DNA from 3 places in the Anaerobacillus sp. ABA4_114 genome. Region 2 is predicted to be linked to each of the others. Evidence: riboswitches for the same ligand, from Rfam matches in the RefSeq annotation. Region 2 holds a riboswitch; each other region holds the start of a gene.
The links. Region 2 has a riboswitch for thiamine pyrophosphate ahead of thiC (phosphomethylpyrimidine synthase). Riboswitches for the same ligand answer to the same signal wherever they lie in the genome.
Positions count from the first base shown of each region.

Region 1: linked by a shared signal. The riboswitch ahead of tenA (thiaminase II) and the one ahead of thiC (phosphomethylpyrimidine synthase) in region 2 are both predicted to bind thiamine pyrophosphate.
Region 3: linked by a shared signal. The riboswitch ahead of thiE (thiamine phosphate synthase) and the one ahead of thiC (phosphomethylpyrimidine synthase) in region 2 are both predicted to bind thiamine pyrophosphate.

Region 1 is NZ_JBSWUM010000001.1:2,553,584-2,564,014, forward strand. It holds gene ACXAEY_RS13025 (ABC transporter ATP-binding protein) at 1-1,162, opposite strand, end outside; gene ACXAEY_RS13030 (ECF transporter S component) at 1,174-1,752, opposite strand; gene tenA (thiaminase II) at 1,749-2,441, opposite strand; TPP riboswitch at 2,558-2,660, opposite strand; gene ACXAEY_RS13040 (histidine kinase N-terminal domain-containing protein) at 2,709-3,836, opposite strand; gene ACXAEY_RS13045 (SDR family oxidoreductase) at 3,979-4,848, shown strand; gene ku (non-homologous end joining protein Ku) at 5,106-5,948, shown strand; gene ACXAEY_RS13055 (ATP-dependent DNA ligase) at 5,984-6,913, shown strand; gene ligD (DNA ligase D) at 6,925-8,148, shown strand; gene ACXAEY_RS13065 (LacI family DNA-binding transcriptional regulator) at 8,186-9,205, opposite strand; gene ACXAEY_RS13070 (sugar ABC transporter permease) at 9,374-10,216, opposite strand; gene ACXAEY_RS13075 (carbohydrate ABC transporter permease) at 10,218-10,431, opposite strand, start outside.
Region 2 is NZ_JBSWUM010000001.1:3,255,134-3,265,564, reverse strand. It holds gene ACXAEY_RS16870 (sodium/glutamate symporter) at 1-394, shown strand, start outside; gene ACXAEY_RS16865 (hypothetical protein) at 451-1,257, opposite strand; gene ACXAEY_RS16860 (sigma-70 family RNA polymerase sigma factor) at 1,254-1,790, opposite strand; gene ACXAEY_RS16855 (YnfA family protein) at 1,928-2,251, shown strand; gene ACXAEY_RS16850 (dicarboxylate/amino acid:cation symporter) at 2,381-3,610, shown strand; gene ACXAEY_RS16845 (HIT family protein) at 3,773-4,168, shown strand; gene ACXAEY_RS16840 (alpha/beta hydrolase-fold protein) at 4,219-5,322, shown strand; gene ACXAEY_RS16835 (DUF2975 domain-containing protein) at 5,497-5,967, shown strand; gene ACXAEY_RS16830 (helix-turn-helix domain-containing protein) at 5,969-6,193, shown strand; gene ACXAEY_RS16825 (DUF817 domain-containing protein) at 6,193-7,014, shown strand; gene ACXAEY_RS16820 (GyrI-like domain-containing protein) at 6,984-7,457, opposite strand; TPP riboswitch at 7,625-7,739, shown strand; partial or broken gene thiC (phosphomethylpyrimidine synthase) at 7,875-9,361, shown strand; gene ACXAEY_RS16810 (serine protease) at 9,379-9,546, shown strand; gene ACXAEY_RS16805 (hypothetical protein) at 9,604-9,777, shown strand; gene ACXAEY_RS16800 (ABC transporter ATP-binding protein) at 9,889-10,431, shown strand, end outside.
Region 3 is NZ_JBSWUM010000001.1:1,522,809-1,533,239, reverse strand. It holds gene ACXAEY_RS07635 (hypothetical protein) at 70-546, shown strand; gene ACXAEY_RS07630 (DUF2759 domain-containing protein) at 698-883, shown strand; gene ACXAEY_RS07625 (MTH1187 family thiamine-binding protein) at 910-1,215, opposite strand; gene ACXAEY_RS07620 (ABC transporter permease) at 1,217-1,987, opposite strand; gene ACXAEY_RS07615 (ABC transporter ATP-binding protein) at 1,991-2,686, opposite strand; gene thiD (bifunctional hydroxymethylpyrimidine kinase/phosphomethylpyrimidine kinase) at 2,780-3,595, opposite strand; gene thiO (glycine oxidase ThiO) at 3,612-4,712, opposite strand; gene ACXAEY_RS07600 (thiazole synthase) at 4,728-5,507, opposite strand; gene thiS (sulfur carrier protein ThiS) at 5,504-5,701, opposite strand; gene thiE (thiamine phosphate synthase) at 5,685-6,335, opposite strand; TPP riboswitch at 6,409-6,525, opposite strand; gene ACXAEY_RS07585 (M14 family metallopeptidase) at 6,576-7,763, opposite strand; gene ACXAEY_RS07580 (LTA synthase family protein) at 7,875-9,758, opposite strand; partial or broken gene ACXAEY_RS07575 (ROK family glucokinase) at 10,047-10,431, opposite strand, start outside.

The DNA.
Region 1 (10,431 bases), 700 kb from region 2:
TCAGCTTGCGCTTTTGTCCCGTCGAGAGCTGATAAGGATGCTGATGTTGATGGTTTAACAACTCATAGTTCTGAAGCCAGGTCGTGACTCGATTCTGTACGTCCTCAGACATCGAGTATGCTAACTCATCGTATACCGAATTCGTAACAAATTGAAATTCTGGATTTTGAAATACAAACGCTAGTTTTTCTCTAGCTTCTTTTATAGATTGCAACGCTTTACCGTCAACATGTACATCTCCTGTTGTTTTCAACACTTGCATGATACTTAGGAGAAGGGAACTTTTCCCGGCTCCATTCTCGCCAGTGACGACGATCCACTCACCTTCATGGATCACGGCTTCAGGAAGTTCAACAAGACACTTCTTCCCTTTGAAGCCTTTTAAATCCTTAATGGTCATAACAGAGAGGGCGTTTTTCGTCTCCCTTTTCAAGCCATGCTCGTGTTCTTTCCAAATACCAGGGTACCAAATTCCGAATTCCTTCATCTTATGTTTATAAAAAGAAAGAATCGTTTCAGGGTCACTATCTGCAAGTATCGTTCCGCTATCGTCGAAAAGAACAACGCGATCTACAAAATCGATGACATGATCAACCTTATGTTCTACGATTACCATCGTTTGATGCTGTTCGATCTTTTTTATCGTCTCCCATACGTCCTTCGTCCCTTCAGGATCTAGAAGAGCGGTAGGCTCATCCAAATAAAGGACATCTGGTTCTAAAGATAAAACGGATGCAATAGCAAGCCTTTGCTTCATTCCTTGAGAGAGCGTAGCGATTTCAACATGAGGATCATCAAAATGTAACCCAACCTTATCGAGGTACGTATTGATCAATCCCTTCATCTCGCTTCTAGGGATAGCACGGTTCTCTAAAACAAAAGCCATTTCCTCATCAACGTAAGGCATACAAAATTGTGCGTCAGGATCTTGAAACACATACCCTGTCGATTCAGGAATCATCTTCTCCTCCACTTTCATTGGGACTGGTACTGCCGCTGGGATGAGTCCCGATAATACTTGAAGCAACGTTGATTTTCCACAGCCACTAGGACCTAGTAAAAGCACCTTTTCCCCTTTTTCGATATGAAGTGTAAGGTCATTAAAAAGGAGCTCAGATGCTCCTGCATATTTCACTCTAAGATTCGTCACTCCTACTCTCATAAGCTGCCTCCTTACTTATCCAATGCTTTGAAGTCCTCATGACTAGCAGGTCTTACAAGGCTTGTCACCCCTGTTTTTTCAAGAGCTTCCACAAGGAAGTAAGCAAAGATTCCGGCGATCAGTATACCACCAAGAACTCGAGCTGAGATCAATAATAGCAAGTTCCACAGTGCGAGATCTAAAATGTAACCGTAAGCTACATCCATGATCAAGGAACCTGCAGCTGCTGCAATTCCACTAAGAGCAGCTACAAATGCCGTGTAGCGCTTATATCTAAACAGCGCAAAGACAAGTTCAGTTCCAAGACCTTGAACGATTCCATATAGAAGAACAGAGAGACCATACTCTGAGCCGACTAGAAATTCACCTGAAGCCGCTGCTGTTTCGGCAAGCAGTGCTACACCTGGCTTTCGTAAGATCAACATTGCGACTGTTCCTGCTATAAACCACATGCCATATACAATGTCCCCAACATGAAGGCCAAATGGTTTCACAAGGTTATAAACGGGGCCCCAGAGTTTATAAATGATACCAAAAACAAGTGCGATGACGATGGTGATCAGAATATCTGAAAGTTTCAACCTTTTCATATCCGCTCCTCCTCCAGGATTGGAACAGGCCACTGTTCAATCGTATATGCCATCTCCCAAAAACCATACTCAAGTTGACAGCTTTGAATATAAAGGTCTCTCATCCTCTTAAGCTCAGCCTCCGTAGCTGATTTAGCTCTTTCGTCCACAATTTCCCTCAGCTGATCTGTTACGGACACCATCTCTTTTTCACCGTAAAATGTGATCCAATCGTAAAATGGATGATCTTTCCTTGGAGAAAGGTCTTCAATCAGTCGCTGTCCAATCTCTTGATACGTCCATGGACAAGGAAGTAGAGCAGCAGCAATATCACCTAATGATCCAGAATGAGCTGCATCGAGCATGTGTCTCGTATAATGATGGGCAGTTGGGGCGAGCGGAAATCCTTGCAATTCATCGTACGTCACGCCTGCCACGTTACAGAAGTTCGTATGAGGGTGGACTTCACTGTTTAAGACAAATGAGATTTGTTCATTGAAGAATTCCATCTCCTCTCTCTTTTCACATTTCGATAGTGCAATCCCATAAATACGAGCAAACGTATTCAAGTACTCGAAATCCTGCTTCACATAATGAATAAGCTGCTCTTTTCCCAACTTGCCTTCAGCGATGCCTCTCACGAACGGATGTTGGTAAATGGCCTCAAAAATTGGTTCTGCTTCTCTTCTAATTTGATCAGTAAACAACATAAAAAACTCCTTTCCGCTTATCATCCGCCTGATGAAGAGGAAAGGAGCTCACATGCACGAACATCAACATTTTTGAAGCAAAACAAAAACCGCTCCAAAAATGGAGCGGTTGCGTTATGCATCCGTCTCCACTTTCCTCCGCTGGCGCTAACCAGATCAGGTTCAAAGGGTCCAGGTATTCCTGTCTCAGTCATGTGAATGACTCCCCTAGTGGACTATAAGCATTTCATATTATAATCTTAAAGCTACTATTCATTTCTTCCTCTGTCAACAATTTTCTGGTAGTTTAATTACGAATGTTGTTTCATCTTCATTGGAACGTACAGAGATGGTTCCATTGTGTTTTTCAATAATTTGTTTACAAACCGAGAGCCCAAGGCCTGTTCCGAGCTCCTTCGTACTAATAAAAGGCTCAAATATACTTTCAACGAGATGAGAAGGGATCGGCTCGCCGTTGTTCGTAATTTGAGTGATAACCCACTCACCCTCCTTAAACCCCTCGACCACTATCTTTCGTGACTCTTGATCGTTCTCACTCAATTCTTCTATCGAGTTTATCATGATATTTAGAACAACTTGTTTAAGCTGTTCCTCAACGCCGCAAACGAACAATTCTTTAGAAACCGTTGTGATCACTTCAATATTAGATTCAAGGAACCTCGGGTATAACACTTCGACAGAGTACTCGAGCAAACTAGTCATGTTCACCTTCGACGGCGTATCGTCAATTCCACGCATCTTTGAAAGGAATAAAAATTGACGAACTTTTTCTTCAAGATTGTTCATTTCTTCATTGATAATTTCAAAATAGTGGTTCCTCAGCGTCTCATGCTGCTGTCCTTCTAAAAGTTTGAGAAACCCTTTTATCGATGTGAGAGGGTTACGAAATTCATGAGCGAAGCTAGCCCCTAACTGTCCAAGAATCGTAAGTCGATCGCTGTGCATCTCTTTAATAAACAAATTCTTATCTTGAATGATACTATCTTTTTGCTTCGTATATTCGGTCACTGAATGGTAAAGGTAAGAATTAAAATAATCATTGACCTTATCTAATGCTCTCGATAGATCATCGCGATTGAATTCCGATTCATTCAATACAGAAATCACCACTGAACGACCTGAATTAATATTCGCTACGAATTCACCTATATTCACATTCGCTTGAATACGCTCCGTTGCGATTTTCTTGGTTAGCGTGACGATCCAACTTTCATCTTCTGTCAAAATAAAATGAGAAATCAATTCTACCGTTCGTTTCCCGTTGTTTATGATTTCTTCATAGTAAGGATCTTCTTTCGAGAGCTTTGCGATGTTTAGCCACTTTTGAACAATTTTTGGCTGGCTATCTTTTAAAAATCCTGCGAGTTGTTGTTCAAACTGTTTATCATTTTCCATGGCGTTCCCTCACTGACTACTTATGCTTGTTCTAGTTTATCATGAAATACTGATTCCTACATGATAGAAGCAATGTTTGAAAACTAACAGGAATGGTAATCACTACCATAGGTAAAATTATTCTTGAGGAGATGATCTGATTATGCGACCAGATTTTAAACAAACGGATGGTCAACCAGCTCAACATCAAAACCATCAACCAGGCTCACAAGAAGAAATGAATCCAAAGCCATTGATTGAAAACTGGGATTACAAAGGGTCTGGCAAGCTTACGAATAAAGTTGCTCTCATTACGGGTGGTGACAGTGGGATCGGTGAAGCTGCCGCTCTCGCCTATGCGAAAGAAGGAGCTAAACTCGCAATCGTTTACTTAGATGAAGAAGAAGATGCTCAAAACACGAAAAAACTCATCGAGGAGCATGGCGCTGAATGCCTCCTGCTCTCGGGTGATATCGGTGATGAAGCATTTTGTCAAAGCGTGGTCAACCAAGTGATCGAAGCTTATGGCACCCTTGATATCCTGATAAACAACGCAGCCGAACAGCATCCTCAGAAAGGGTTAGAGGATATTACTGCAGAACAGCTTGAGAAAACGTACCGAACGAACGTGTTTTCCATGTTCCATCTAACAAAAGCCGCTCTCCCTCATTTGAAAAAGGGTAGTGCAATCATCAACACGTCTTCCATAACAGCTTACGAAGGAAACGAACAGCTGATAGACTATGCGAGTACGAAAGGTGCGATCACGTCCTTTACAAGGAGCATGGCAAAATCGCTCGTAGGAAAAGGTATCCGTGTGAATAGCGTTGCTCCCGGGCCAATTTGGACACCATTGATTCCATCCACTTTTTCAGCAGATAAGGTGAAGAACTTTGGAACGAATACACCGATGGGACGCCCTGGACAGCCAGAAGAACTCGCTGCTGCTTATGTGCTTCTTGGTTCCGACGACTCTTCCTATATGACGGGGCAAACCATCCACATTAACGGCGGACAGTATATGACTTCATAGTTCCAAACCAATCCTCCCTTTTTTGGGAGGTTTTTTCTTTCGCTAATAAAAAGGATATTCGGACAATAAAACGAGATTCTGGACAATAAAAAGGATTTTTGGCTAATAAATTTGTCTTTTAGACAATAAAGCTCTCTTACGGGCAAATCCCACTCCTCTTTCTCTCCAAATGATGCCCGATCACCTCCTTTTCTCTGCATGCTTTATCGTTCATGAGACATTCTAACAGTATAGAGAAGCTGAAAGGATTGAATATCATGCATACGATGTGGAAAGGCTCGATAAGCTTCGGTTTGGTTAATATTCCGATAAAGCTATATTCCGCTACAGAAAATAAAGATATCAAAATGCGCTACCTTCACGAGAAGTGTCATACGCCGATCAAATATGAGAAAACATGTCCTCACTGTGAAGAAGCACTTGAATCAGATGAAATCGTGAGAGGCTACGAGTATGAAGACGGTAAGTTCGTGATCATCGAAAGAGACGAGATCGAAGCGCTCGCTCAAGAAAAAAACAAGTCTGTCGAAATTGTGGACTTTGTTGAACTAGATGACATCGACCCTGTGTATTTCAACCGCTCCTATTTTATAGGACCGAACGAAAATGGCAGCAAGCCCTATACTCTACTGAAAAAAGCAATGGAAGCGTCGGGAAGAATCGGTATTGCAAAAATTACGATACGTTCAAAGGAACACCTCGCTGCCGTTCGTGTATACAAAAATGGATTGATGATGGAAACGATGTATTTTCCTGATGAAGTGCGTGAATTAGATCATGTACCTGATTTACCAGAAGAAATGGATTTAAGTAAGAAAGAATTAACGATGGCGCAGCAGTTAATCGAACAGCTAACAACTGAATTCGATCCTTCTCAATACAAAGACGAGCGACGAGAAGCTATCATGGCTCTGATTCAGAGTAAGATATCTGGTGATGATATTAAAGTCGTGAAAGAAAAACCAAAGAAGAATGTTGTTGATCTGATGGATGCCCTTCAGGCTAGTTTAGAGCCGGCGGATACTGGCTCAAAGGCAAAGTCAGAGCAAAAGAAGAAAAAAGTATCTGTGAAGAAAAAGAAAGAAAAAGAAGCGAACTAGCATGCTCGCATAGGCACGTGAAATGAGGACTTAAAATGAAACCGATCAAACCATTTGAACCAGTATCTTCTACCACGATTCCACCTTCTTATCTTGCTCAGGTGAAGTGGGATGGCGTGCGGGTTTTAGCCTATTTCGAACAAGAGTTAACGCTTTTTAACCGCTCTCTTAACGAACGTACTAATACGTACCCCGAGCTACACGATCTGCCGGATTTAGTAAAGGCGAAGTCATTTATTTTTGATGGTGAAATCGTAGCTCTAAACGAAAAAGGTGAACCTTCTTTTCATGATGTCATGCGCAGAGACCGACTAAAAAAAGACCACCAAATCGCAAGAGGTGTTGTATCGAACCCGATCTTCTATATGATTTTTGATGTTGTCTATTGGGATGGTGAATGGGTTAACGAACGTCCATTGTTTGAACGGCTCGCTCTTTTAAAGAATGGTCTCGAAGAAAACAATTCGATAAGAATCGTTCAAAATCACGAGGATGGTAACAAGCTCTACGAGGTGATCAAAGAAAAAGGAATGGAAGGCATCGTATGTAAAGATGTTAACAGCCCTTATGTAATCAATGGAAAAAGTGCAAATTGGATGAAGATCAAGAATTACAAAGACATTTATGCTCTTGTGTGCGGTGTCACGTTTCGAGGGAAATCAGTCAATACGTTGTTGTTGTGTTTGTACGACTCTGATAAGAAATTACGCTATATCGGAAGTGCTGGGACGGGGAAGCTGAAGAGCGATGAGATCGCAGACTTTTCTTCAACAATCGAATCACTACAAGAAGCGACGCCACAAGTTATTGATGGCCCTCAACAATCAGGTGTCACTTGGGTTTCTCCTAAGATCATTGTAAAAGTTACCTACCTTGAATGGACGAGTGATCATCGCCTGCGTCAACCTGTCGTTCAAACAATTGTCGAAGGTGATCCTACTGATTGTACGCTTCAACAAACTTAGGAGGGGCGTTAATGGAACAGGTATTGAAGGAAACCCTCTCTCATGGTGGTAGAGGAGTCGTTATTGTTACTGGGTATCACGAGATACGCGCGGAATTTATCGCATCGATTATGAAAGATGATGTGGTTACATTCATCGGATTTTTTTCGCAAGGTCTTACGAAACAAGAGTTTGAGAGCTTGCTTAAGACCATCGAATCAAACCAATCGCACCGTGATGGAGAAAGCATTTCAGTAGCTCCTGGAATATGCGTTGAACTTTCTTTCAAGGGTATGAAAAATGGCGAACTCACCGATACTTCATTTCTTTCTTTTACACTCGACACTGATTATCAAACGTGTACGATCGAGAAACTGATCCTAGACAACTTGCCTCATAGAGAAGACGTTTCCATCACACACCCTTCGAAACAATACTGGTCTCATGTAACGAAGAGTGATTATATTTCTTATCTAATGCATGTCTCCCCTTTTCTACTACCGATGCTGAAAGAGAAGCAATTGACTGTTATCCGTTACCCTGACGGTGTGGATGGAGAGTCGTTCTATCAAAAGAACTGTCCTGACTATGCTCCCGACTTTATTCAAACAAGTAGACATGATGACATCGACTACATTGTGTGCAATGATTTATCAACGTTAGTTTGGCTAGGAAATCAGGGGACCATTGAGTTTCATATCCCCTTCCACACACGCAGGTCATCGAAGCCCGTTGAAATTGTGTTTGATTTAGATCCACCTGACGAAGAATCCTTTCATCTCGTCATTTTAGCTGCGAAGGAGATCCATGCTATCCTCTCCTCTTTAAAAATCGTGAGTTTTCCTAAGCTCACAGGAAGCAAAGGCATACAGATCCACATTCCGATAAAAGGGTTAACCTATGAGGAAACAAGGGTGTTCACTTCGTTTGTCGCAGATTACCTTGTCGAAGAGCACCCTTCCTCATTTACTGTGGAACGGTTGAAACGAAACCGTCATGGAAGACTGTACGTAGACTTCCTTCAGCATGCGGAAGGTAAAACGATGATCTGTCCTTATTCAACAAGAGGAAAACAAAACCCAACCGTCGCAGCACCTCTTTTTTGGGAGGAGGTTACTGATTCTTTATCTCCTACTTCGTTTACTATCGAGACTGTCCTTGAACGAATACAGGAGAAGCCTTGTCCATTTGATAAGTACTATGGTGAAAAGAACGAACCACTTAACGTGATCATCGATAAACTCCGTGAACGATAAAAAAACCTGCTGAGAAATTCTCAGCAGGCTTCGTAACCTAAAGCGTTTTTACAGACCATCGTTCAACGAGCTTATGCGGGACACAAACACGCTTGTTGCTCGACTCTGCATCTTCAATCTTTTCAAGTAAACAAGTAACAGCCTGATAGCCTAGTTGAAAAATATTAATATCAACTGACGTTAGTGGCGGACTTGCATATTCTGCAAGCATCACATTATTAAAGCTGATGATGGAAATATCATCTGGGACCGATAGTCCGATCTCATCTAACTTGCTCATGATTCCAAGCGCCATTAAATCATCCGCTACGACTAGTGCCGTTGGAGGCTCTTCAAGTGAGCACAGTTCCATCACGGCTTCATGTCCGCCTTCCTTCAGAAACTCCACATGCACGATATACTCATCGCGGTACGTTAAATTTGCCTCACGCAATGCTTTTTCATAGCCACTCAACCGATCTACCGTCACAACTAAGTCGAGCTGGCCACCTACGAACGCTACTCGTTCATGCCCTCTTTCGATCAGATGTTCCGTCACGTCTTTTGCGGCCCTGAAGTTGTCGTTATCCACATGTGTTACTTCGTCAGGATACTTGAACGGCTTTCCAATCACTGTAAACGGAAACTGTTCCTCTTTTAAAAACTTCATGATCGAGTCATCGATTCTAGAATAAAGTAAGACGATTCCATCTACTCTTCTTCCATGAACCATCCCTTTCACAGCATCCAGAATCTCTTCTTCCTTGGAACCGGTCGACATGTAAAGCGTAAATTCATTTTCATGTGCTTTTGTGCTGATTCCCCTTAAGACTTCTGGAAAGAAAGGGTTTTGAAACACTTTATCTGCTGAACTAGGCATGACGACACCTAGCGTTTGTGTGCTTCTGTTCGCTAAGCTACGAGCGTTATAGTTCGGGTGATAACCGAGTTCTTCCATCGCTTCACGAACGCGGCGCTTTGTTTTTTCACTGATTCTCGGATTATTTGCAATGACACGAGAAACAGTGGATGGGGCGACATTTGCTAACTTTGCTACATCTTTAATCGTTACTGCCACTGGTTTCCCTCCTGAACAACAGGCAAGTCGCTGCCAGTCACACCGGTCAAGCTTCTTCCGTTGTTTGTTACTTTCTTATTGTAAACGATTCCACTTTTAAAGTACAAAATGAATTAAGAAAGGAGAAAGAAGATGGCATTCACCTAATTCCTCTTCCCCCTTTATGACTTACCCTTTTGTTCCTCCTGCTGTTAGACCGGAGATAAAGTAACGCTGTAGCGATAGGAATAGAATGGAGATCGGGATTGCAATGAGAACAGAGCCCGCTGCGAAGGTTGTAAACTCATTTCCGAACTGATCAGAAATCATTCGATATAATCCCACTGCTAGTGTAAATTTCTCTTCACTTCTCAAAATAATCTGTGCAAGGATAAAATCAGTAAATGGTGTGATGAAGCTAAATAGTGCTACAACTGCTAGGATCGGCTTTGCAAGTGGCAAGATGATCTGCCAAAAAATTCGGAAGTGTCCTGCACCGTCGATACGAGCCGACTCATCGAGCTCTTTCGGAATCGTATCGAGATACCCTTTCGCAAGCCACGTATTCATCGGCAACAAGCCACCAGCATAAACAAGGATCAACGCAAAGTGTGTATCAAGGAATCCTGTGATATAAGCAAGGACATAGATCGCGATTAATGCTGCGAAGTTAGGAATCATCTGCAAGATCAAGAATGTCATCAGACCATTTTTACGTCCAACGAAACGATAGCGTGAAAACGCATATGCCATGCAAGAAATCATAGCGACCGCAATGACCATCGTTATGATACAGATCTTCAGTGTATTCCAATACCAAAGTAAGTAATCACTTTCAGCAGTATTGAAAAGATCTTTGTAGTGCTGAAGCGTTGCATTTTCAGGAATGATCGATGAACCAGACAAACTATCACCCGGATTGAAGGAAGAACCGACAATCCATGCTACTGGGTATAGGATGATGATACAAGCGATAGCAATAACAATATAGGACAGTGTTAAACGGATGGTGTTCTGCATTTTTGTACTCATATTACATCATATCCTCTTCTTGGAATGATTTCGTTCTTCTAAACTGCCACAATGCAACCGCGATAACGATCACGGAAAGGATCATGGTAATTGCTGCAGCTTTACCATACTGTGCTGAAGTAAACGTCAATTTATAGATCCATGAGATCAAAATATCAGTCGAACCAGCAGTTTGACCTGAAACAGCAGGTCCACCTCCATTGAACAGATAGATC
Region 2 (10,431 bases):
CGGTGACTACCTCGTTCCATTCTTGATTCTAGCTGTAGCCGGGATCTCCTGGAACTTATTCGGATTCCTATTCCTCGCGCCAAAGATCATACCGAATTATTGGTTCGAACGAGGAATCGGAGACTTTGGTCAGTCGATGGGTGTTACGGCAACAGGGCTTCTCTTGATGCGAATCGTTGACCCTGATAACGAATCACCTGCGTTCGAAGCGTTCGGTTACAAACAGCTCGTGTATGAACCGTTCCTAGGTGGTGGTCTCGTCACGGCGCTTTCGGTTCCGTTTATCGCAGGTGTTGGACCGTGGGCAGGATTGATTTTATCCCTTGCCATGACCGCACTTGGCATCTTCTTCGGAATCTTTTATTTCGGAAGAGGGAAGCATAAAGAAGGATAACAACGAGTAAAGGAAGCTGTCTCATTTATGAGGCAGCTTCCTTTTTGTGTAAGAACTTATTCATCTCGCCAGTAATCTACGAGTTCTTCTTCCGCGATCAGTGCTTCAACTTCAGACACGCTGTCTCCATCGAGCATGTATGAATAACCAGATGGTGAACCTTCTGCTTCATTCATGGTGATATTAAGGTCATTCACTAACCCTATTAAATACGTCATGCCGACTTTCATTCGTTCACTCGGTTCCTTCCATTGATCAAGATATCGAGTAGGAGCTACTGTTCCATCTAAGTTTAAGTGTTCATATCGTTTGCGCTCTTCGTTATTGAGAAGGATCGAGAGGTTTTTTAGATTTTCAAAGTCTTTTTCAATCGCTTCTCCTTGAACGGTTATGCCAACAAGAGAGACTCGAATCGATGTTGCTCCTATGGTTTTGTAATACATGTGATCATCGTCATGCTGCTCAGGGACGGGGGCATTTAACGTTTCAGCATAGAAAGCGATCATCTCTTTTGCACTTGTAGGATGAGTTTCGACGACGTCGCTCGGGACGGTCACATCAGTCCATTCTTTATCGAGTCCAGAAGAGCTGGTAGAATTCCCTTCGCTAACAGAAACAGATTGTTCTTGGGGATTTGGTTCATCCACAGCTGATGGATCGGTCTTTTCTAGCCCACCTGTTAAGATAATCGCTCCAAAGACCGCTAATACTACCACTGTTGAAGCCGTGTAGAGTAAGAACTGTAATGGGTTCCTCTTCTTCTTAGATGAGATATGATGGAGGACCGCCTGTTTTCCTGCATTAGAAAATGAGATGGTTTCATACGTTTCTTCATGAAGTTTTTGTTTTAGGTCATGATTCATGGCTGTAAACCTCTCCTTTCGAGTTCTAATTTAAGAATTTGCTTTCCTCTCCTTAGTCGTGTTTTGATTGTGCTTTCGTTCAGTTTCGTTATTTCGCTAATTTCTCTGATTCTTAATTCTTCATAATAATACAGATAGAGGATGCCTCGGTATTTATGTGGTACTTGTAGCAACGACTCGGTGACAGCATGTTGGTCGTCTTTTTGAATCAGCTTAATTTCTGGTGTGAGTTCATTCGATGGGTGGTAAGTTTTACTGTAAGGCAGCCATTTTTTGAAAGCATGTGTTTTTAACGTATCTAATGAACGATTGACCGTAATGCGGTAAAGCCAAGTTTTGAAGCTTGATCGCTTTTCGAACGTATTGAGATGGTGATAGCAGCTTATAAACACATCCTGTGTGATGTCTTCTGCTGTGCTCAAGTCTTTTACATATGTAAAAGCAAGCTTCTTGACCATGTCACCGTATTCATCCATAAGGTGAACGATCGTTTCTTCACGCGTTGCGTCTTCAATCGAGTGTACATTTTCCAAGAATTATCAGCTCCTTTCTTAAAAGCTGTATCGGTAATTTAATCTTAGACGATGGAGGAAGAGAATAGTTTCATATTTTAAGAAAACAATGGTAATGATTTATAATCAAGCGCATGTTGGAAGAAGGACGTGATAGTATGGTCAGTTCTTTATTATTGTTTGTTCTTGCGGGACTAGCTGAAATAGGTGGAGGCTATCTCATCTGGCTTTGGTTACGGGATGGCTATCCTTCATATTACGGCGTGATCGGTGGGATAACGCTTGCGCTGTATGGCGTGATCGCAACCTTTCAAGCATTCCCATCTTTCGGTCGTGTGTACGCGGCATACGGAGGGGTGTTCATCATTCTTTCAGTATTATGGGGATGGGGTGTCGATCAGAAGACACCTGATGTTTATGATTGGTTGGGAGCGGGAATCTGTTTGGTCGGTGTATCTGTCATGCTGTTTAGCCCGAGATGATCGCTCGTGCTACGACAGGTGCATTTTACCTCAGGCATACCCGTTGACTTTCGGTAAAATGTAAGGTATCTTTATTTCCTAGTAAATTCATAGGACTAATATTAGTTTATTTGCAAGGGGAGAAAGGGAATGAAGAAACTATTTCGAGGCTATCTTGATGCCTCATTAATATTAAAAATTACGATAGCACTTCTATTAGGGATTGTCGTAGGTTTTGTTTTTGGTGAAGATGCGGCTGTGCTTGCGCCGTTCGGTGATCTATTACTTAATCTATTAAAGTTTCTCATCATACCGCTCGTTCTCTTCACACTGATCGTTGGGGTAAACCAAACGAAGCTTGGAGATTTAGGGCGTAAGGGCGGAAAGGTGTTCAGCTTTTATGTGATTTCCAGTGCGGTTGCGATGATCGTCGGAATCACGGTTGCGAGCCTCTTCAATCCTGGAGAAGGATTAAACCTCACTCCGAACGAAAGCGTTGAAGTGCCAGAAAATCCAGGCGTGGTGAGCGTCTTACTAAACATCGTTCCAACGAATATCGTGACGGCGTTTAGTGAGATGAACCTTCTTGGAATCATCTTTACAGCGCTCGTTTTCGGAATCGCGATTTCTGCTCTTAGAAGTTCAATTGAAACAGCTGAGCTTGGAGAGCATCTTTATAAAGTTGTTAACGGACTGAACGAAGCCACGTTCAAGATCATGAACGTCGTGCTACAATACGTTCCGATCGGAATCTTTGCGATCATCGCGAAGACGATTGGTAACCAGGGGATCGACACCATTCTTTCACTAGGAAACATGATCGTGGTGTTATATATTGCACTCGCTGTACAAATCGGAATCTATGTGATTGCGATGCTGTTCTTCAAAGTGAAACCCGGTGAGTTTTTCAAAAATGCACGTACGCCGATGATCACGGCTTTTGTTACGCAGAGTAGTTCAGGCACGCTACCGGTGACGTTAAATGCGGCAAGAGGACTTGGCCTTTCAAAGAGCTTATATAGTTTTAGTTTACCGTTAGGTGCTACGATCAATATGGATGGAGCTGCGATACGAATTGCGGTATCCGCTGTTTTCGCCGCTAACGTTGTCGGCACACCGCTAAGCTTCCCGGATATGCTTGCGATCGTGCTCGTAGGAACGCTCGCATCGATCGGTACTGCAGGTGTTCCTGGTGCAGGAATCATCATGATCGCTACAGTGTTTTCTCAGGTAGGCTTACCGATGGAAACAGTAGCATTGCTAACTGCTGTTGATGCGCTTGTTGGTATGGGTGCAACAGCACTCAACGTTACTGGAGACCTTGTCGGTTCTTCAGTGATCGACCGTACCGAAAAGAAAAATGAGTTAAAAAGTGCTTGACCTGAAAGACCAGGGAAATCTTATGATGACCCTGGTCTTTTTTTTTATGATTGCAGACATTGGAGCGGGATGGTATACGATACCTATAAGAGGGCTATCCCGGTATTTTTAGAGGACTTTTATCATGTCCTATCGAATTTTTAGAAGTGGAGGGGGATGCTGATGTACAAAAAAGATTGTCCATTTTGCAATCCATACAGCGATGTAAACCAAACGATCGTGTTTGAAAGTGAAACATGTTATTTTCTTCAGCATGACAATGAACAACGAGTGTTGAAGGGTTCTGGCGTGATCGTTCCAAAAAAGCATAGGAGCGACCCTTTTGATTTAACTGAAGAGGAATGGCTCGATACATATACGCTCTTAAATCGAGCGAAAGCCTACCTCGACGAACGGTTTTCACCTGATGGCTATACAGTCGGCTGGAATGTTGGTGAAGTGTCAGGTCAATTCATTCCACATAGTCACCTTCACGTGATTCCGAGGCATATGGATGAGCCGCTTGCTGGGAAAGGCGTTCGCTATTGGTTGAAGCAAGATGAAAATAAACGAAGATAAAAGGAACCGCACTCGAATCGAGTGCGGTTATTGAGCGTGGGAGGAAAGGTATGAATATACAAGAAATACGAAGCCCTTTTAGTTATAACGAGATTTCTATCATGAAACAACTCGAGACACCGATTGTGAAACACGTAGATGATGGGATCGAAATTCACTTTATCTACTTTGGAAATGAAGACACTTCGAGCGTTCACGTTTTAGGTAGTTTTCCAGGGTGGGAGTTACAAGGAGGAGACATGACGAGGCTTGAAGAAAGCGACATCTGGGTAAAATCCTTTCTTATAGATCGTGCATTCGCAAGCACGTACTATTTCTCAATCAATGATGACTATGGTGATGATTGGGGTGGAAGGTTCAAGCACATGATCTTAGACCCATTAAACCCAAACACAATGGAATTTTCTGAAGTACCCGGTGACCCTCATACGGCAATCTCATACGTTGAAGTTGATGAGGAGCTAGCCGCTATGAATGTGACGCAGAAGGGGACCGTCTACAAGGAAGTGTTCAATAGCAGCGTCTTACATAATGAACGAAATCTCTGGATCTATGATCCTATTGAAGTTGACACGCCTAAGAACGTGTTGATTCTATTCGATGGTTTCCAGTATACAGATGCCATCCCGGCACCTGCTATGATCGATCATTTATATGATGATGGAAAAATTCCTGCAACGGTTATGATCGGGGTGGATAGCCCAGACCGCTTTACGGAGTTTGTTGGAAACGATGTGTTCACTCAATTTTTAACAGATGAACTTTTACCGTGGATTCACAATACGTTCAGAGTGAATCAAAACAAAATCGTTTTAGGAGGAGCTAGCTTAGGAGGATTAGCCGCATTTTATAGTGCAATTTCACGTCCTGACCTATTCCGTGGGGTTCTATCACAATCGGGTTCATTCAATCATAAGAAGTGGGTGGATTGGCCTGTTCATCACATGGGAAATGAGTCGAAGCAACATCCTGTACGGATCTACATGAATGCAGGCAAGTTGGAAGTGCCAGCGTTACAAGAAGCCAATAACCAAACGTATTCAGCGCTCAAACGAAATGGCTATGATGTAAAGTATGATGTGTTTAACGGTGGACATGACGTACTATGGTGGCGTGAAACGTTTCCTAGAGGGCTAGAATATGTCTTTAAGTGAGGAATGAAAAACTTATCCCAATGGGGGTAAGTTTTTTTTGTGTGAATTCCTCTGAAAATCTAGTATCAAGAGAATACATTAACAATAAAAACATATCTATATTTAATAATTATTTATTGAAAAACAATAAATTATGAGTTATATTCAACATATCAAGCAAGCGAGGTGTTTACATTGAAACTAGGTTCAACGAATTTTTTAAGAATCGTTGTAGTCGTCATTGGGGTTGCGGTACTTGCGCTGTGTATCTTTGCGTTACCAGCGATTGCGTCTGAAGCAGCTGAGGGTCAAACATTTCTTTATCCTATTTTAATTGGAATGTATGCTGCTGCCATTCCGTTCTATGTTGCGTTGTATCAAGCTCTAAAACTGTTAAGCTTCATCGATAAAGAAGAAGCGTTTTCTGATTCCTCTGTGAAGTCGCTACGAACGATCAAGTTTTCTGCAGCAACCATCAGTGTGTTGTATATGCTCGTTATGCCGTTCTTTTATATAGTTGGAGAGAGGGATGATGCTCCAGGCGTGATTGCGATCGGATTAGTCATCATCTTTGCTTCTCTTGTGATCGCAGTATTTGCGGCTGTTCTTCAGAAGTTATTGAAGAGTGCGATCGAAATCAAATCTGAAAATGATCTAACGGTTTGAGGTGAAGAACATGGCGATTATTATTAATATCGACGTGATGTTAGCAAAAAGAAAAATGAGTGTGACGGAACTTTCGGAAAGGGTGGGCATCACGATGGCGAACCTTTCGATCTTGAAGAATGGAAAAGCGAAGGCTGTTCGATTTTCAACGTTGGAAGCGATATGTGAGGCATTGGAATGCCAGCCTGGCGATATTTTGGAATATAAAAACGAGAGCGGTAAGTGATGGGGCCACTTAAGCAGCTCGTCAGGTTCGGGTGGGAGCAAGCGCTATCCTGCTTGTTTCCGGTCGTTATCTTTGCTTCCTTAGCTCTTACGAAATTCGTTCCGCTCCCCCTATTGCCGAGATATGACTGGCTACTCTTAATCTGTTTAGTAATGCAGTGGTGGATGATTCGTTCTGGTCTTGAGACGCGGGATGAATTGAAGGTGATCACGATGTTTCACCTCATCGGTCTCGCCCTAGAGCTCTTTAAAGTGCACATGGGCTCATGGTCATATCCGGCAGAGGGTTACTCAAAGGTTTTTGGGGTACCGTTGTACAGCGGATTTATGTATGCGAGCGTTGCGAGCTACCTTTGTCAGGCATGGAGAAGGTTAAACGTAAAGCTCGTCAATTGGCCATCTTTGTGGCTCGTCGTTCCACTTGCGGCTGCAATCTACCTAAACTTCTTCACTCATCATTATTGGATTGATGTTCGCTGGTGGTTATCAGCGCTCGTCATCATCGTCTTCTTTCAATCATGGGTCACGTATGAGGTTGGAGGAAAGCTATACCGTATGCCGATCGCGCTTTCATTTGTGCTTATCGGATTTTTCATATGGATCGCAGAGAACATCGCGACTTTCTTCAGCGCCTGGGAATACCCGAACCAGAGAGATGCCTGGAGTCTTGTTCACCTTGGAAAAGTAAGCTCGTGGCTTCTCTTAGTGATCGTCAGCTTTCTGATCGTAGCGACGTTAAAGCAGGTGAAAGGGAAAAGTTCTAGTTTGCCACGTACATCTTCTAGCTCTAGCTACTTCTCACTACGAGGAACGATGAAATAAAGCGATGTTTCTTCATCTTCATGGTTAAAGGATTCTGGATAATATTCGAAGCAATAAGAAAGGTCGATTTCCGACGGTCTTTCTTTTTGTATGAAATCATAGACTGATTTAATGTCACGGTCTTTATTACGAAAGCTGATTTCAAAGGATAAATACGTTCCTTTTGGAATGATGATTCTCTCAAAATCACTCGTTTCACCGAATGCTGTGACTTCACAAGCTGCTGTGTATGCATAACTTCCGTGCTCGATTTCTTTCATATAGCCGATCGCTTCTTCCTTTTCGACAAGGTGACTCACGTGACGGTTCATGAATTGCTCCGAGAACGTTGTCCAGAAAGACGGTAGATCCACTTCTTCTAAGGAGTTAAGGGAAAGGGAACCTGGATAGCTTAGGCCAACATAATAACGATCTTCGTTCCAGTGTAGTTTTTCGTAATTCATTGTTGTCGCCTCCATTTTTATAAACGTATCGTCCTCTCAATCATAGCATGAACATCGTAGGAAATTTGATAGAAGAGGTAATCGTTAGGCATAGGTAAATAGAATCGTTCTATAACGGTAGCTATTGTATTTTTAGAAGACTCCTATATACTAGAAGCAAATACAATAGAGTTAACTAGGGGAGCCCAATGAGCTGGGCTGAGAAGGAAACGCTTTAAAGTTTCTTGACTCTTTGGACCTGATCTGGATCATACCAGCGTAGGGAAGTTAGAACGATCATCACTGTAACGCAACGTCTGTTTACATATGAGCCGGGTCCGATGAAGTACAATGGACCCGGCTTTTTTATGTTTTGATAGGCTTCTGCACATGGTTGATTCATCTCGTCCTTTATTTCAAAAAAAGGGAGAGTTTATGATGTCAACATCTACACCAAGCAATGAGAGCATTTCCATTATGTCTAGTTTTTCAGGTAGTCGAAAAGTGTATATCTCAGGTTCGAGAGAGGATATCAAGGTGCCGATGCGTGAAATCGCTTTGAGTCCAACTTCTGGAACATTCGGGGATGAGGAGAACCCTCCGGTCCGTGTGTACGACCCAAGCGGTCCATATACAGATCAACATTATTCTGTAGATCTAGAAAAAGGGCTTCCAGCACTTCGTGAAACCTGGATTTCTGAACGTGGAGACGTAGAAGAGTATGAAAGGCGTAAAATGAAGCCTGAAGATAATGGATACAAAGATGAAAATGATTCCCGTATGAAACATTTCCCTCGGTTAAATCGAAAACCACTCAGAGCTAAGAAGGGAAGGAACGTTTCGCAGCTGCATTATGCAAGAAAAGGAGTCATCACTCCTGAAATGGAATTCATCGCACTTAGAGAAAAGATGGATCCAGAATTTGTTCGAGATGAAGTGGCAAAAGGTCGTGCGATCATTGGGAGGTTTACAAAGATACATTGATCGAGCAAGCAGAGCAGGGTGTCGATTACTTCACGATTCATGCCGGTGTTCGATTACGATATGTGCCGCTTACGGCTAAGCGGTTAACGGGTATCGTATCTAGGGGCGGCTCAATCATGGCACAGTGGTGCTTGTATCACCATCAAGAAAGCTTTTTATATACGCATTTTGAAGAAATATGTGAGATTTTAAACACCTATGACATTTCCTTATCACTCGGAGATGGCTTACGTCCTGGGTCCATTGCTGACGCCAATGATGACGCACAGTTTGCTGAATTAGAAACCCTTGGGGAACTAACGAAATTGGCGTGGAAATATGATGTTCAAGTCATGGTGGAAGGGCCTGGACATGTGCCTATGCATCTGATTAAAGAAAACATGGACAAACAAATTGAGCTATGTGATGAAGCGCCATTTTATACATTAGGACCGCTTACAACAGATATCGCTCCTGGGTATGATCACATTACGTCTGCAATTGGTGCAGCCATGATCGGTTGGTACGGTACGGCGATGCTTTGTTATGTTACGCCAAAAGAACATCTAGGATTGCCAAACAAGGAAGATGTGCGAGAAGGGGTAATCACGTATAAGATTGCGGCACATGCAGCTGATTTAGCGAAAGGACATCCAGGAGCTCAACTACGAGATGATGCCCTTTCGAAAGCCCGGTTTGAATTCAGGTGGAGAGATCAATTCAACTTGTCGTTAGATCCAGAACGTGCAGTAGAGTATCATGATGAAACCTTACCTGCTGAGGGAGCAAAAACAGCACACTTTTGTTCGATGTGTGGACCTAAATTCTGCAGTATGAGAATTTCTCAAGATATCCGTGATTTGGCGAAAGAAAATGACCATTTTACGAAAGAGGATATTGAAAAAGGGATGAAGGAGAAAGCGACAGAGTTTAAAGAATCAGGATCGTCAATTTACCGATAACGTTAGGGGGCGGCATTGTGAACGTTCATCAACTAGAAGAGGAAATGAAAGTTACGAAACAACACCTTGCATTACTGGAGAACCAATTAAAGGCGTTTCAAGAAAAGTGTGATCATCACTTTGAAGGAGATCAATACTTCGAAAAATGCTCGAAGTGTCATAAGGTAGAAGTTTTATATTATTAACGTGGCTCACCCAACAAGTGGAGCTCGTTTAGCGCTCCACTTGTTGCAATGTGACAAATGAAGAGACATGGTGCTAATTTAGAGTTGCAACCACCGTTATTTTATAACTGGGTTGGGTTTGAATTAAGATTGCGACAGATTCTAGAGAATGAAGCCAATCCTTATATGCAAGGAGTTTACCAAAGGGCCATCACATTATTTGAATTTTTCATAACTAGCTTATCGTCATAGAATAAAAGATTGACTACTACGTCTAAATCGATTAGCATAGTTAGTTGATAATGGTTTTCAATTAAACCACTTACATAGTATTCGAAAATTTGATAACAAAGGGATGGTTTCATGCTCAAACGTTTCTTTTCTTATTACCGTCCATACAAGTGGCTGTTTATCTTAGATTTCTCTTGTGCCGTGTTTGTCGGTATATTGGAGCTGGCCTTCCCACTCGCAGTCAATCAGGTAATCGATCGGTTGCTGCCTGAACAAAATTGGTCGCTCATCATGTTCGCTTGTCTAGGATTGCTTCTCGTGTACCTGTTGAATACAGGACTGCACTATGTCGTGACGTACTGGGGGCACATGCTTGGAATCAACATCGAAACAGATATGAGACAGAAGTTATTTACGCACATGCAGAAGCTATCTTTCTCTTATTATGATGGGAATAAAACAGGGCATAGTATTTCACGTCTGACGAAAGACTTAGAGGAAATTGGAGAAGTTGCCCACCATGGACCAGAGGATGTTTTTGTTGCCTTGATGACGCTAGTCGGTTCGTTCGTTCTTATGCTCACGATCAATTGGCAGCTTGCCGTCATCTCTTTCATCGTAATTCCGTTCCTCATCATTCTTGCTGTTTACTTTAATAAAAAGATGACGAGAACG
Region 3 (10,431 bases), 1.7 Mb from region 2:
GCCTCCATTGAAAGTTTATGTTACTTATTCTACACTATAAAAAACTCGATTTAAAAGGAGATGTACGAGATGTCTATCGTTTATGGAGTCGAATTGATCCCTCCTTCTGGTGCTTTGCCAGGTCTCATTTCTCAGCTTGTAAAAAAAACAGGTGAACTCGTTCATGCGATCGACCGTGATGGAAAGCTCGTCATTGTATCTCATGAAGAAGAAGCTAGCTTGCTAGCAGAATTCTATGACTCAAAACATGCATTTGGTGAAACATATACGCTCATCAGGTTATCCGAATCATGTAGAACGACCCCTCAACTACCTGACTATGGATTTACTTCTCAAAACAACAGGCATTATTTATACGAAGATATGGTAACAGCATTTTCTATTGAAAGAGGGGATGAAGAACAAATTGAAATGGCGCTTCTCCAAATTGAAGAACATCTCATTGCTTCTGACAACAATGTGTTTTATGTAGACGTTATGCAAAAAGAGTTGATGGAAGGCATCGCAAGGGCTTACCAAATCGAGCTAACATTTTTGAAGGAATGACGCCTCGACAAATCATAAGAAAACGGTTAAAATAATAAAGGACTTATGTACATATCCATTAAAGTTAAAATTTGTTCAGATTTAACCATGCCATATCATCCTAAATTAAGGGTATACTGATAATGATTGCATGGATAAGGAGGTATTCCGGATGGGTTTAGCAATTATTTTTGCATTCGTCACGTTATTTTCTGTTTGGGGCTTATTACGTTCCTTTCGTGAAAAAAACTTTATGGGCCTTGCCTTTGCAGGTTTAACTGTTCTAGTTTTTGGCGCATTTACCGTTGCTACAATGATCGATGTTCTCTTCGGATCTGGAGGCGGCGGAGGCCACTAAAAAAACAGCCATTTGGCTGTTTTTTTTTAGTTTCTATGTCTATTTACTGACGCTAGTTTATCTTCCATCTTAACCTTCTTATCTCTTCGATCGTCTATTCGAATATTTGTTGCTACTCTTTCGATCCCTTGTTGAAATGGTGATTCATGGATCGCTTGAATGACCTCTAATAGATCTGACAACTCACCTTCGATCAGTGTACTCATAGGTGTCAAACGGTAACTAATCCGATCTGTATAAGAATCTAGGATATTTTGGACCTCAGCCACATATTTGCTAACACTTGGCTCTTTGGTTCCAATTGGAATAACTGTTACATCTACAATTGCCACATCAATCTCCTCCTCCAAGAGTTTGTAATTGCATATCATTGTTAAAGAAAAATCTATATGTAACAAGCGATATAATCATTGCACATATTGAAACACACGAAAAGATACTTATGGATACAACGATTTGATACCTAATTGCATCTATTGGAGAAGCTCCACCTAAAATAAGTCCAGTCATCATTCCGGGGAGCTGAACCAACCCGATTGTTTTCAGTGTATCTACGTTCGGAATCATTGATGCTCTGATTGTTTTTCGTATAATCATTTTGGACGCCTCTGCTGGCTTAGCTCCTAATGATAATGCTGCGAGGATTTTACCCCTGCCGTCATTGAATTCATTTTTCATTCTCTCAAATGCAAGCCCTGTAGCTACCATACTGTTCCCAATGATCATACCACTCATCGGAATAACCTGTTCTGATTTGAATGGGATAATATCGAATACAATCCAAACGGAAAGGACGAAAACCTCAATAATCAATAGAGAAACAAACGATAGCGTAAAGGCAAAAGGAACACCCTTACCTCGCTTAGCTGCCTGCAACGAGGCAATCACAAGCATGACGGTTACCCATAAGCCTACACCTTGCCAGTCTTCTAATGAGAACAATAAAGTAAGAACATAACCGATCAGAAATAATTGAACGACCCCTCGAAAAGATGACCATATCGCTGATTTACTTATTCCGAGCGAGAAATAATATGACATTGAGACAGGTATCATTACAAAAATAATCATGGTGAGAAGGGACAAATTTGATATCTCTGTCATACCTTAACCCTCAAGAAATCTCATAAGAGCTTCAGAAGTCGGATTATTAAATAACTCTTTAGAGTTCCCTTTTTCCTCAAGACTTCCCTCATTCATAAAGAGGGTGTACGTCCCAATTCTTTTCGCCTGTTTCAAATCATGCGTGATCATTACGATTGTCTTCCCTTCTTCAGTTACGAGGCAATCTAATAATTCTTCTATTAGTTCGACTGTTCTCATATCTAGCGCACTCGTTGCTTCATCGAGTAATAGCACATCAGGATCATTAGCAAGCGTCCTAGCTAACGCTACTCTTTGTTGTTCCCCACCAGAAAGATGTTCAACATCTTTCGTTAGCATGTCCTCAGGTAGATGGACTTTTTGTAATAGAGAAACGCCAAGTTTAGAATCCCAATCCTTTTTTAGTGAAGGACCGAACTTCAAATTATCCTCAACGGTACCATCGAATAAGTTAGCTTGCTGAAACACCATCCCCACTTTTCTTCTTAATTCGTCAATCGGATAGTCAGCCATCGGCCTCCCTTTGTAGGAAATTTCACCTTCTTCAGGATCCGTTAGGCGATTCAATAGCATGAGTAAACTACTCTTCCCAGAACCTGAAGGTCCAATAACCGTAGTTAACGTTCCTTCCATCAGTTCAAAATCAACATTCTTCACACGTTCATTTCTCACATTCTTTGCAGCGATTATTGGTTTCATTACTTGACCTTTCTTCAATAGAGTTATCATTATCGTTTATAACATATCCAGTTTCTATTCACCAGTTATAAGGGTTCAATAAAAATACCCACTTCAATAGGAGTGGGTATCAACGCTTTGATTTATTCGATAAGCAGCATGATTAGTAGGACCGATTCCACTACCTAGAGGAAGGGAATGCTGTATCGCAGAAGTAATAAATTCTTTCGCAACGGATACAGACTCAGAAATGGACTTTCCTTTTGCAAGTTCTGCTGCGATACAAGCCGAAAAGGTACAGCCGGTACCATGAGTGTGTTTCGTGTCGATCCTTTTAGATTCGTAGTAATAGTATTTTTGATCTACGTAAAGAACATCTACAGAATCCTTCCCATTCATATGGCCACCTTTGACTAACACTCCTTGACATCCGTAGTTAGTCAGTTCCATTGCCGCTTTTTCCATGTCTTCGATCGTTTGAATTTCCATACCGTTCAGTAACACCGAAGCTTCAGGAATATTTGGAGTAATAACGGAGGCTAACGGCAATAGGTCTGTTTTTAATGACTCAACTGCTTCTTTTTCTAAAAGCGTCGAACCTCCTTTTGCAATCATGACAGGGTCGATCACGAGGTTCGTTATGTTGTACTCTTTCAATTTCAAAGCAATGGTTTGGATGATTTCTGCAGAAAAGAGCATCCCTGTTTTGATCGCATCCGCTCCGATGTCCGATAATACTGCGTCGATTTGTTTCGATATCGCTTCTAAAGATTGTGGATAGATGCCATGAACACCTAGAGAGTTTTGGGCAGTTAGTGCAGTTATAACGCTCATCCCGTAGACATCTCTCTCTTGAAACGTCTTTAGATCAGCCTGAATCCCAGCTCCCCCTCCGCTATCAGACCCTGCAATCGTAAGTACTTTATACATTTCCTTTCATTCCTTTCTAAACGAACTGAAACCGTTCCGGTCTAAAGCTCTCGATTGGAATTTCTTGAGGCATTTCTTCGATTTCATTTGCGATGATTTCAGCCGTTACTGGACTGAGTAATATTCCATTACGGTAATGTCCTGATGCTATGAGGATTGATGGTTTTTCAATAACCTTTCCTATGATCGGAAAACCGTCCTGTGAGGCTGGCCTTAACCCTGCCCATTTATGAAACGGTCGTTCTTCCCTTAGATCAGGTAACACTTTTTTACTCCAAGATTCTAAACGGTTTATCCCATGCTCCGTAACACTAGTGTCAAAACCGGCAATATCTTCAGAAGCACCTGCAATTAGCGTTCCGTTCTCTTTTCCAACAAAATAACCTTGACTGGTAAACACGATATGACTTAATGATGGGCCATCATATGCACAAATCTGTCCTCTGATCGGAAAAACAGGTAATGAGCAATTTAGTCCTTTTTCCCAGTTCTGTGACCATGCTCCGGTTGCAAGCACAATAAAGTCACCTTTTATCAAACCTTTATCTGTGCTAACGAGGTGAGGCTCACCATCTACTAACTCTGCCTCGCCAGCATGTTCTATGATGCTAACACCAGCATTTCTGCATGCTTGAATCAATGCTTTTACATATCCCGGTGCATAGATATGACTTTCAGCAGGGCACCAAAGTGCAGCGTATACTTCGTCAGAGAGTAAAGGCTCCTTTTCTCTAGCTTCATCTCCTGATAACAAGTAGGATTGTATTCCATATTCACTTTGCCACCGTTTCTTTGCTTCTAGCGAAAGGAGATCGGCTTCATGAAAAATAGCATAAAGGCTTCCACAATTGCTAAATTCAAATGATTCATTCGATGATTGCATGATATGCTCGACCCAATCAGGGTATAGATTAAGGCTTCTTTGGCATAATTTAAAAAAATCATCAGGGTCTTCAGTTATCTCGGAATAAGGAGCAAGCATCCCAGCAGCAGCACCAGATGCTTGTCCACCACATACTCCCGATTCAATTACGGTAACTTCAAATCCTCGTTTCCTGCACTCATAAGCGATCGACAGGCCGATGACACCTCCACCAACTATTGAAACGCTAGCCATGCTTACAACACCCTTCTACTTCGAAATATAGTCGACCGTACTACTCGCAGTGGCATACTTTTTCTTAGGTATTCGACCTGATAAATAAGAAAGTCTTCCTGCCTTAATCGCGTGTTTTACTGCTTCAGCCATCTTGACCGGATTTCTTGCTTTTGCTATTGCCGTGTTTAACAGCACACCGTCGGCACCAAGCTCCATCGCCTTTGTTACATCTGCTGCGCTACCTAGTCCCGCATCAACGATGACAGGAACCGTCAACTCCTCTGTAATGAGTTCGATATTATATGGATTCAATATTCCTAGCCCAGTTCCGATGGGAGACCCGCCGGGCATGACTGCAGCTGCTCCAGCTTCCTGTAACCTGTAGCACAATGCTGGGTCATCCGATGTATATGGTAAGACTACAAATCCATCGTTCGCTAAGATCTCTGTCGCTTTTACTGTTTCGATTGGATCTGGCAATAGCGTCTTATCATTTCTGCTCACTTCAATCTTTATCCAGTTGCTCAACCCTGAAGATCTAGCTAATTTAGCAATTCTTACCGCTTCCTCAGCAGATGTAGCACCAGATGTATTGGGCAAGTATTGAAACGTTTTGTCACCCAAGTGCTGAAGAATCGCGTCCTCGTCAGGAGAGTTCAAATTGACTCTCCTGATTGCAAAGGTTAATACTTCAGCCTCTGAAGCTTCTATTGCCTGATTTTGTACAAAGGGATTTGGATACCTCCCTGTTCCTAGGAACAATCTAGAGTCGAATTGTTTTCCACCGATTGTTAGTACATCGTTCATATTCATCCACCTCCCACAAATTGAACAAGTTCAATTTTCATGCCATCTCTTAGCTCCGTATCGTCCCAACGGTCACGGTCTATAATCGTTCCATCTAATTCAGTCGCTACCAAACCTTTTTGTAACTGGAAGTGATGAACCACATCCGCCATAGTCGCTACTTCAAGGTCATACGTTTCGCCATTAATATGCAGTCTCATGATTAACCTCCTTTGAACGAATAATCTTATCAATGAATGCTTCACTAGTACCTTGAACGTTAGAGCTACCTACAACCTCACTAATTACACATATTCGGGACGCACCAGCACTCAAAACTTCCTCCACGTTATGGAGCTTGATTCCACCTATTGCAACAAACGGTATGGTAATTTCTGATGCAACGGCTTTAATGTAAGCTGTAGTCACTGGATCGACCACATCGCTTTTACTATTCGTTTTATAAACAGGTCCAGCTCCTATATAATCCGCACCCTCTTTTTCTGCAAGGCGCGCTTCCTCTATCTTGTGGGTAGAGATTCCTATGATTTTATCCGTACCTATAATTTGTCTCGCTACGCTTATCGGTAGATCATCCTGTCCTAGATGAACACCATCTGCATCTACAGCCAGTGCAACATCAATATGATCATTAACGATAAACGTTACATTGTGCTTACTTGTCAATTCACGGAGTATCCTGGCTTTTTCCAAAATCACCTTCTTGCTACTGTGCTTATCACGAAGTTGGATAATCTCAGCTCCGCCTAACATTGCCTCCTCCATCACATCATATAAACTTCTATCAGGATGAAATTCTTCACCGGTGATAACATATAGGTTAAAATCTTTCATTTTTATCCTTCCTTTCTCAGAAAAATATAAAAAGCCCTCATTCCGCGTATGGAATGAGGGCAGTTATCATATTAAATACCTCTACCGACTTCCCTACGCTGGTATAAACCAGATCAGGTTCAAGGGTATAGAAAGTATTGGTTTCCTATTCTCAGCCTACCCGAATACGTAGGCACCCCTAGTCAACAACTATTCAGTTCTCTTTCATTATGGCAAACAATCATAATGATGACAAGTAAATTACATATAGAGAGAGGATAGAAATATCCCTATCGTATCGTTATAAATCTTACCAAATTGACTTATAGGAAGCGGGTTTTCTCCCTTTCCTATCTCTACTGTAAAGCCTGGTCTTCTAAAATCTTGAATAAACCAATCTTTATAGCCTGCAAAACTATCAACATAGCGAATCGGGCGATAGCCACTCAACCTTGAATATTCAGTTACTAAAACTTCAGATTCAGGCGGCTCAAGACCTTCATATCCCCAAAAGATGACCTCTCCTTGAGAATGGAATGCAAGTGCTCGGTCAAAATTCCTACGTTGTGAGAGTTCTGCAATTGCAATTGCTTCAGGCTCACTTAAAGGTTCATAACCAGGAAAATTTCTCGGTGATGGTTTCTTCGGCTTCCGTTCTGCCTCTATTTCCCATTTAGCAGGATACTGATTATTTAAATCTACACCTCGTATGTTCGCTTTCCAGCGATTAAAGTCTCCACTCCCATTATTTAGATCGTTCGCTAACGTGCGATATGGCTCTTCTTCTGGCAAGCCATCAATGACCAAGTTTACTCCATCAGGGTTTACCATCGGAACAATTGAAAGGGACGTAGAATCGTAAAGAGGTGGCAAGTAAACACCACTTAGCACCTGAGTGTTCGTAAGTGCCATTAAGTAATCGTTTAATAACTTCATCAATAGGGCTGTTGTCAGCCATTCATTTGCATGAAAGGCCCCATTCATATGGACTTTCTTGGAACCCACGCCTACTCGTAATTCCGGAATAGGCTTCCCCATAACAGACTCACCGATAACAGACCGTTTTATAAACGGATAAACAGCTAACAGCTTTTGTATATCTTTTACCATCGTTTCATAAGTATAATTTTGCTCTGGATTCACAAGAGGCCAAATCATTCGAATGGGGACGTTTACTTTCTCTCCAACTTGTAACGCGAAAGGATTGGCATCATTAATGAGTAAGATTCCATCCAGAGGCGCGTCATACCACAAAGCTATACTCCAGAGCGTATCTCCCTTTCGTATCGTATAGCTTTTCGTTACGTAGCCAGGTATATTGATCATATCTCCTATGACTAGCCGATTTGGATCAACGCTTTCATTGCTATCGATGATAAGCTGCATTGGTATTTGAAATACTCTGCTATACTTCCACATTGTATCTCCACTCTTCACTCTTACTCTCATATCCAATCCCTCCACCCTAGAAGCCTTCATACTATGCTATGTAGAGAGCTCATCGTAGTATGCTAATAAACCAAAACAAAAGAACCATGCCCTGTGGGCATGGTTCTTTACTTACTGTTCTGTTTTTTCGCTTTCATCAGCGGGTTGTTCGTTGTTTTCACCAAAGAAACGAAGCAGATCGCCGTAGACGATTTTATCGGAATAGGCAAGATCCGTTTTAGCTTTCTCCATGTATGGTTCACAGGCAGCTTTATCCGTTTCCTCTCCAGTTTCTTTGTCATAACAAACGTTATTGGTATAAAGGTGGTCTTCGGTGATAAAGCTTCCGTCACGAAGAATTGTAAAGTTATCTTGCTTTTCTGCGAATAAATCGTTACCGAACTTAATCATATCTTTGGTTTCGATTCCGAGAAGGTGCATAATTGTTGGTTTCAGGTCAATTTGACCGCTTACCTGTTCCATCACTTCCCCTTCTTGACCAGGAATATGAACGACTAATGGTACTCGTTGTAATTGAGTGGTCTCAAATGGCGTGATTTCTTTACCAAGGAATTCTCCCATTGCCTTGTTGTGGTTCTGAGAAATTCCATAGTGGTCTCCATACAATACGAAGATTGAGTCTTCATATAGCCCTTCTTCTTTCATGCGTTCGAAAAACTTCTTAAGTGCTTCATCCTGATATCTTACAGTCGTGAAGAAACGATTCACTGTTCCATCATCAGAAGTCCACTCTGGAATGTACTCATCTTCTTTTTCAAGTGTAAAAGGAAAATGGTTTGTGAGCGTGATGTACTTTGCATAGTAAGGTTCAGGCATTGTCTTCAAATATTTAATCGACTGATCAAAGAAGTACTCATCTTTCAGTCCCCACCCGATCGAGTTTTCAGGAGTTACAGAAAAATCATTGATGTCATAGAACTTGTCATATTTAAGAGCATCATACATAACATCACGGTTCCAGAAACTCTTGTTGTTTGCGTGGAACACTGAACTGTAGTAACCTTCTTCACTTAAAACCTCAGGGCTAGCATTGTATTCATTTCCAGAATGTGTAAAGAAAACCGCTCCACTTGGAAGTCCGTACAAGGAGTTTTCAACAATAAATTCTGAATCAGATGTTTTCCCCTGTGCTGTTTGGTGATAAAAGTTAGGGAAATAATAGCTATCTTCAATTAGATCATTAAGGAAAGGTGTGATTTCCTTACCATCTACTTCTTCGTTAACAACGAAGGTTTGTGTAGATTCGAGTGAAACGAGGATAACGTTTTTACCTTCTGCTTTTCCAAACATTTCTGGGTTTGGTTCGACGTGATTGGCTTTGACATAGTTTTCAATATCCACAATCTCACTGCCATCTGCAAAAGCACGCTGCGCTTTTGCTTTAGACTGGAGAACAGCATCGTAAACATGGTAGTTAAATGTTCCGATATATTTAATAAGCATTTCACGGTCAAATGTACGTGTTAACAGTTGTGGACGTTCTGTCTCTGCAAGACCTACGTTGACTGCGAAAAGCGCAATTGCACTTGCGAAAACAATAGCGATTTCTTTCTTCTTCACTTCAAATGTTTTTGTCTTACGTACCATGAGGTAAACAGCTAACACAATGATATCAAGGAAGAGGAAGAAGTCATATCCACTTACGAGCTCCGTAATACTGTTTCCAAGTTCACCCATGTTATTTGTTTGGAATAACAATGGGATCGTGATGAAGTCTGTAAACTCACGATAATAAACGACGTTAGCGAATAATATGAAAGAACCAATGAAATCGATTATTAGTAGAACTCTGTTTCTATACTTAGGAGATGCGAATAAAGCAAAACCTAGGAACAATAGAATAGAGCTTAATGGATTCAGAAAGAGGATAATCCCTTCCATTTTATTCTCTGTTTCAATGTTAAAAGCAAATTCATATACAAAATACGTTTTAATCCAAAGCATAATTGCTACAATAAAGAAAAATGAATATTTGTTTTGTAGCTTTTTCATCATTTACTTAGTACCTCCTTAGTTGGCTATAAGGAAAGAGCTACCATCTGTTTCGTTATCAACCATACATAAACGATATGATAGTACGTTTTTGGAAATAATTCAACTACCTTTTCTCCTTATTTTCCTCCAAAATCTGCGTTTTCATTTAAAAACTTGTCTTTTCCCTACTAATAATAACGATTCATCCGAATAAAAAGTTTCAATTTGGGTTATTTTACATAAAAAAAAGAGGTCTTATTGTTCAGACCTCATTAATTCCCGGTAATGTTAAGGATTAAACATGTTTTATCAGGACTTTTGCATAAGCTTCGTCTTGACTAACCAAGCGCCACCAATGACGCCAGCATCATTTCCTAACGTTGCAATTGCAAAATCAGCACCTTCTTTTACACGTGGAAGTGCAAATTTATCGAATTCTTCTTTTAATGGTAAAAGCAATGTATCTCCAGCTTTAGACACGCCTCCGCCTATCACGATCTTCGACGGATTTAAAGCATTCGCAAGGTTAGCGATCGCCAAGTCCTAGATGAGATGTAGTGAAGGTTACGACTTCTGTTGCATGAGCATCACCTGCTCGATACGCGTCAAAAACGTCACGTGCCGTAATTTCTCCGCTTATTTTATGTAAGGATCCTTCTGGATGTTCATCCATCGTTTCGAGCGCTGTTCTGAC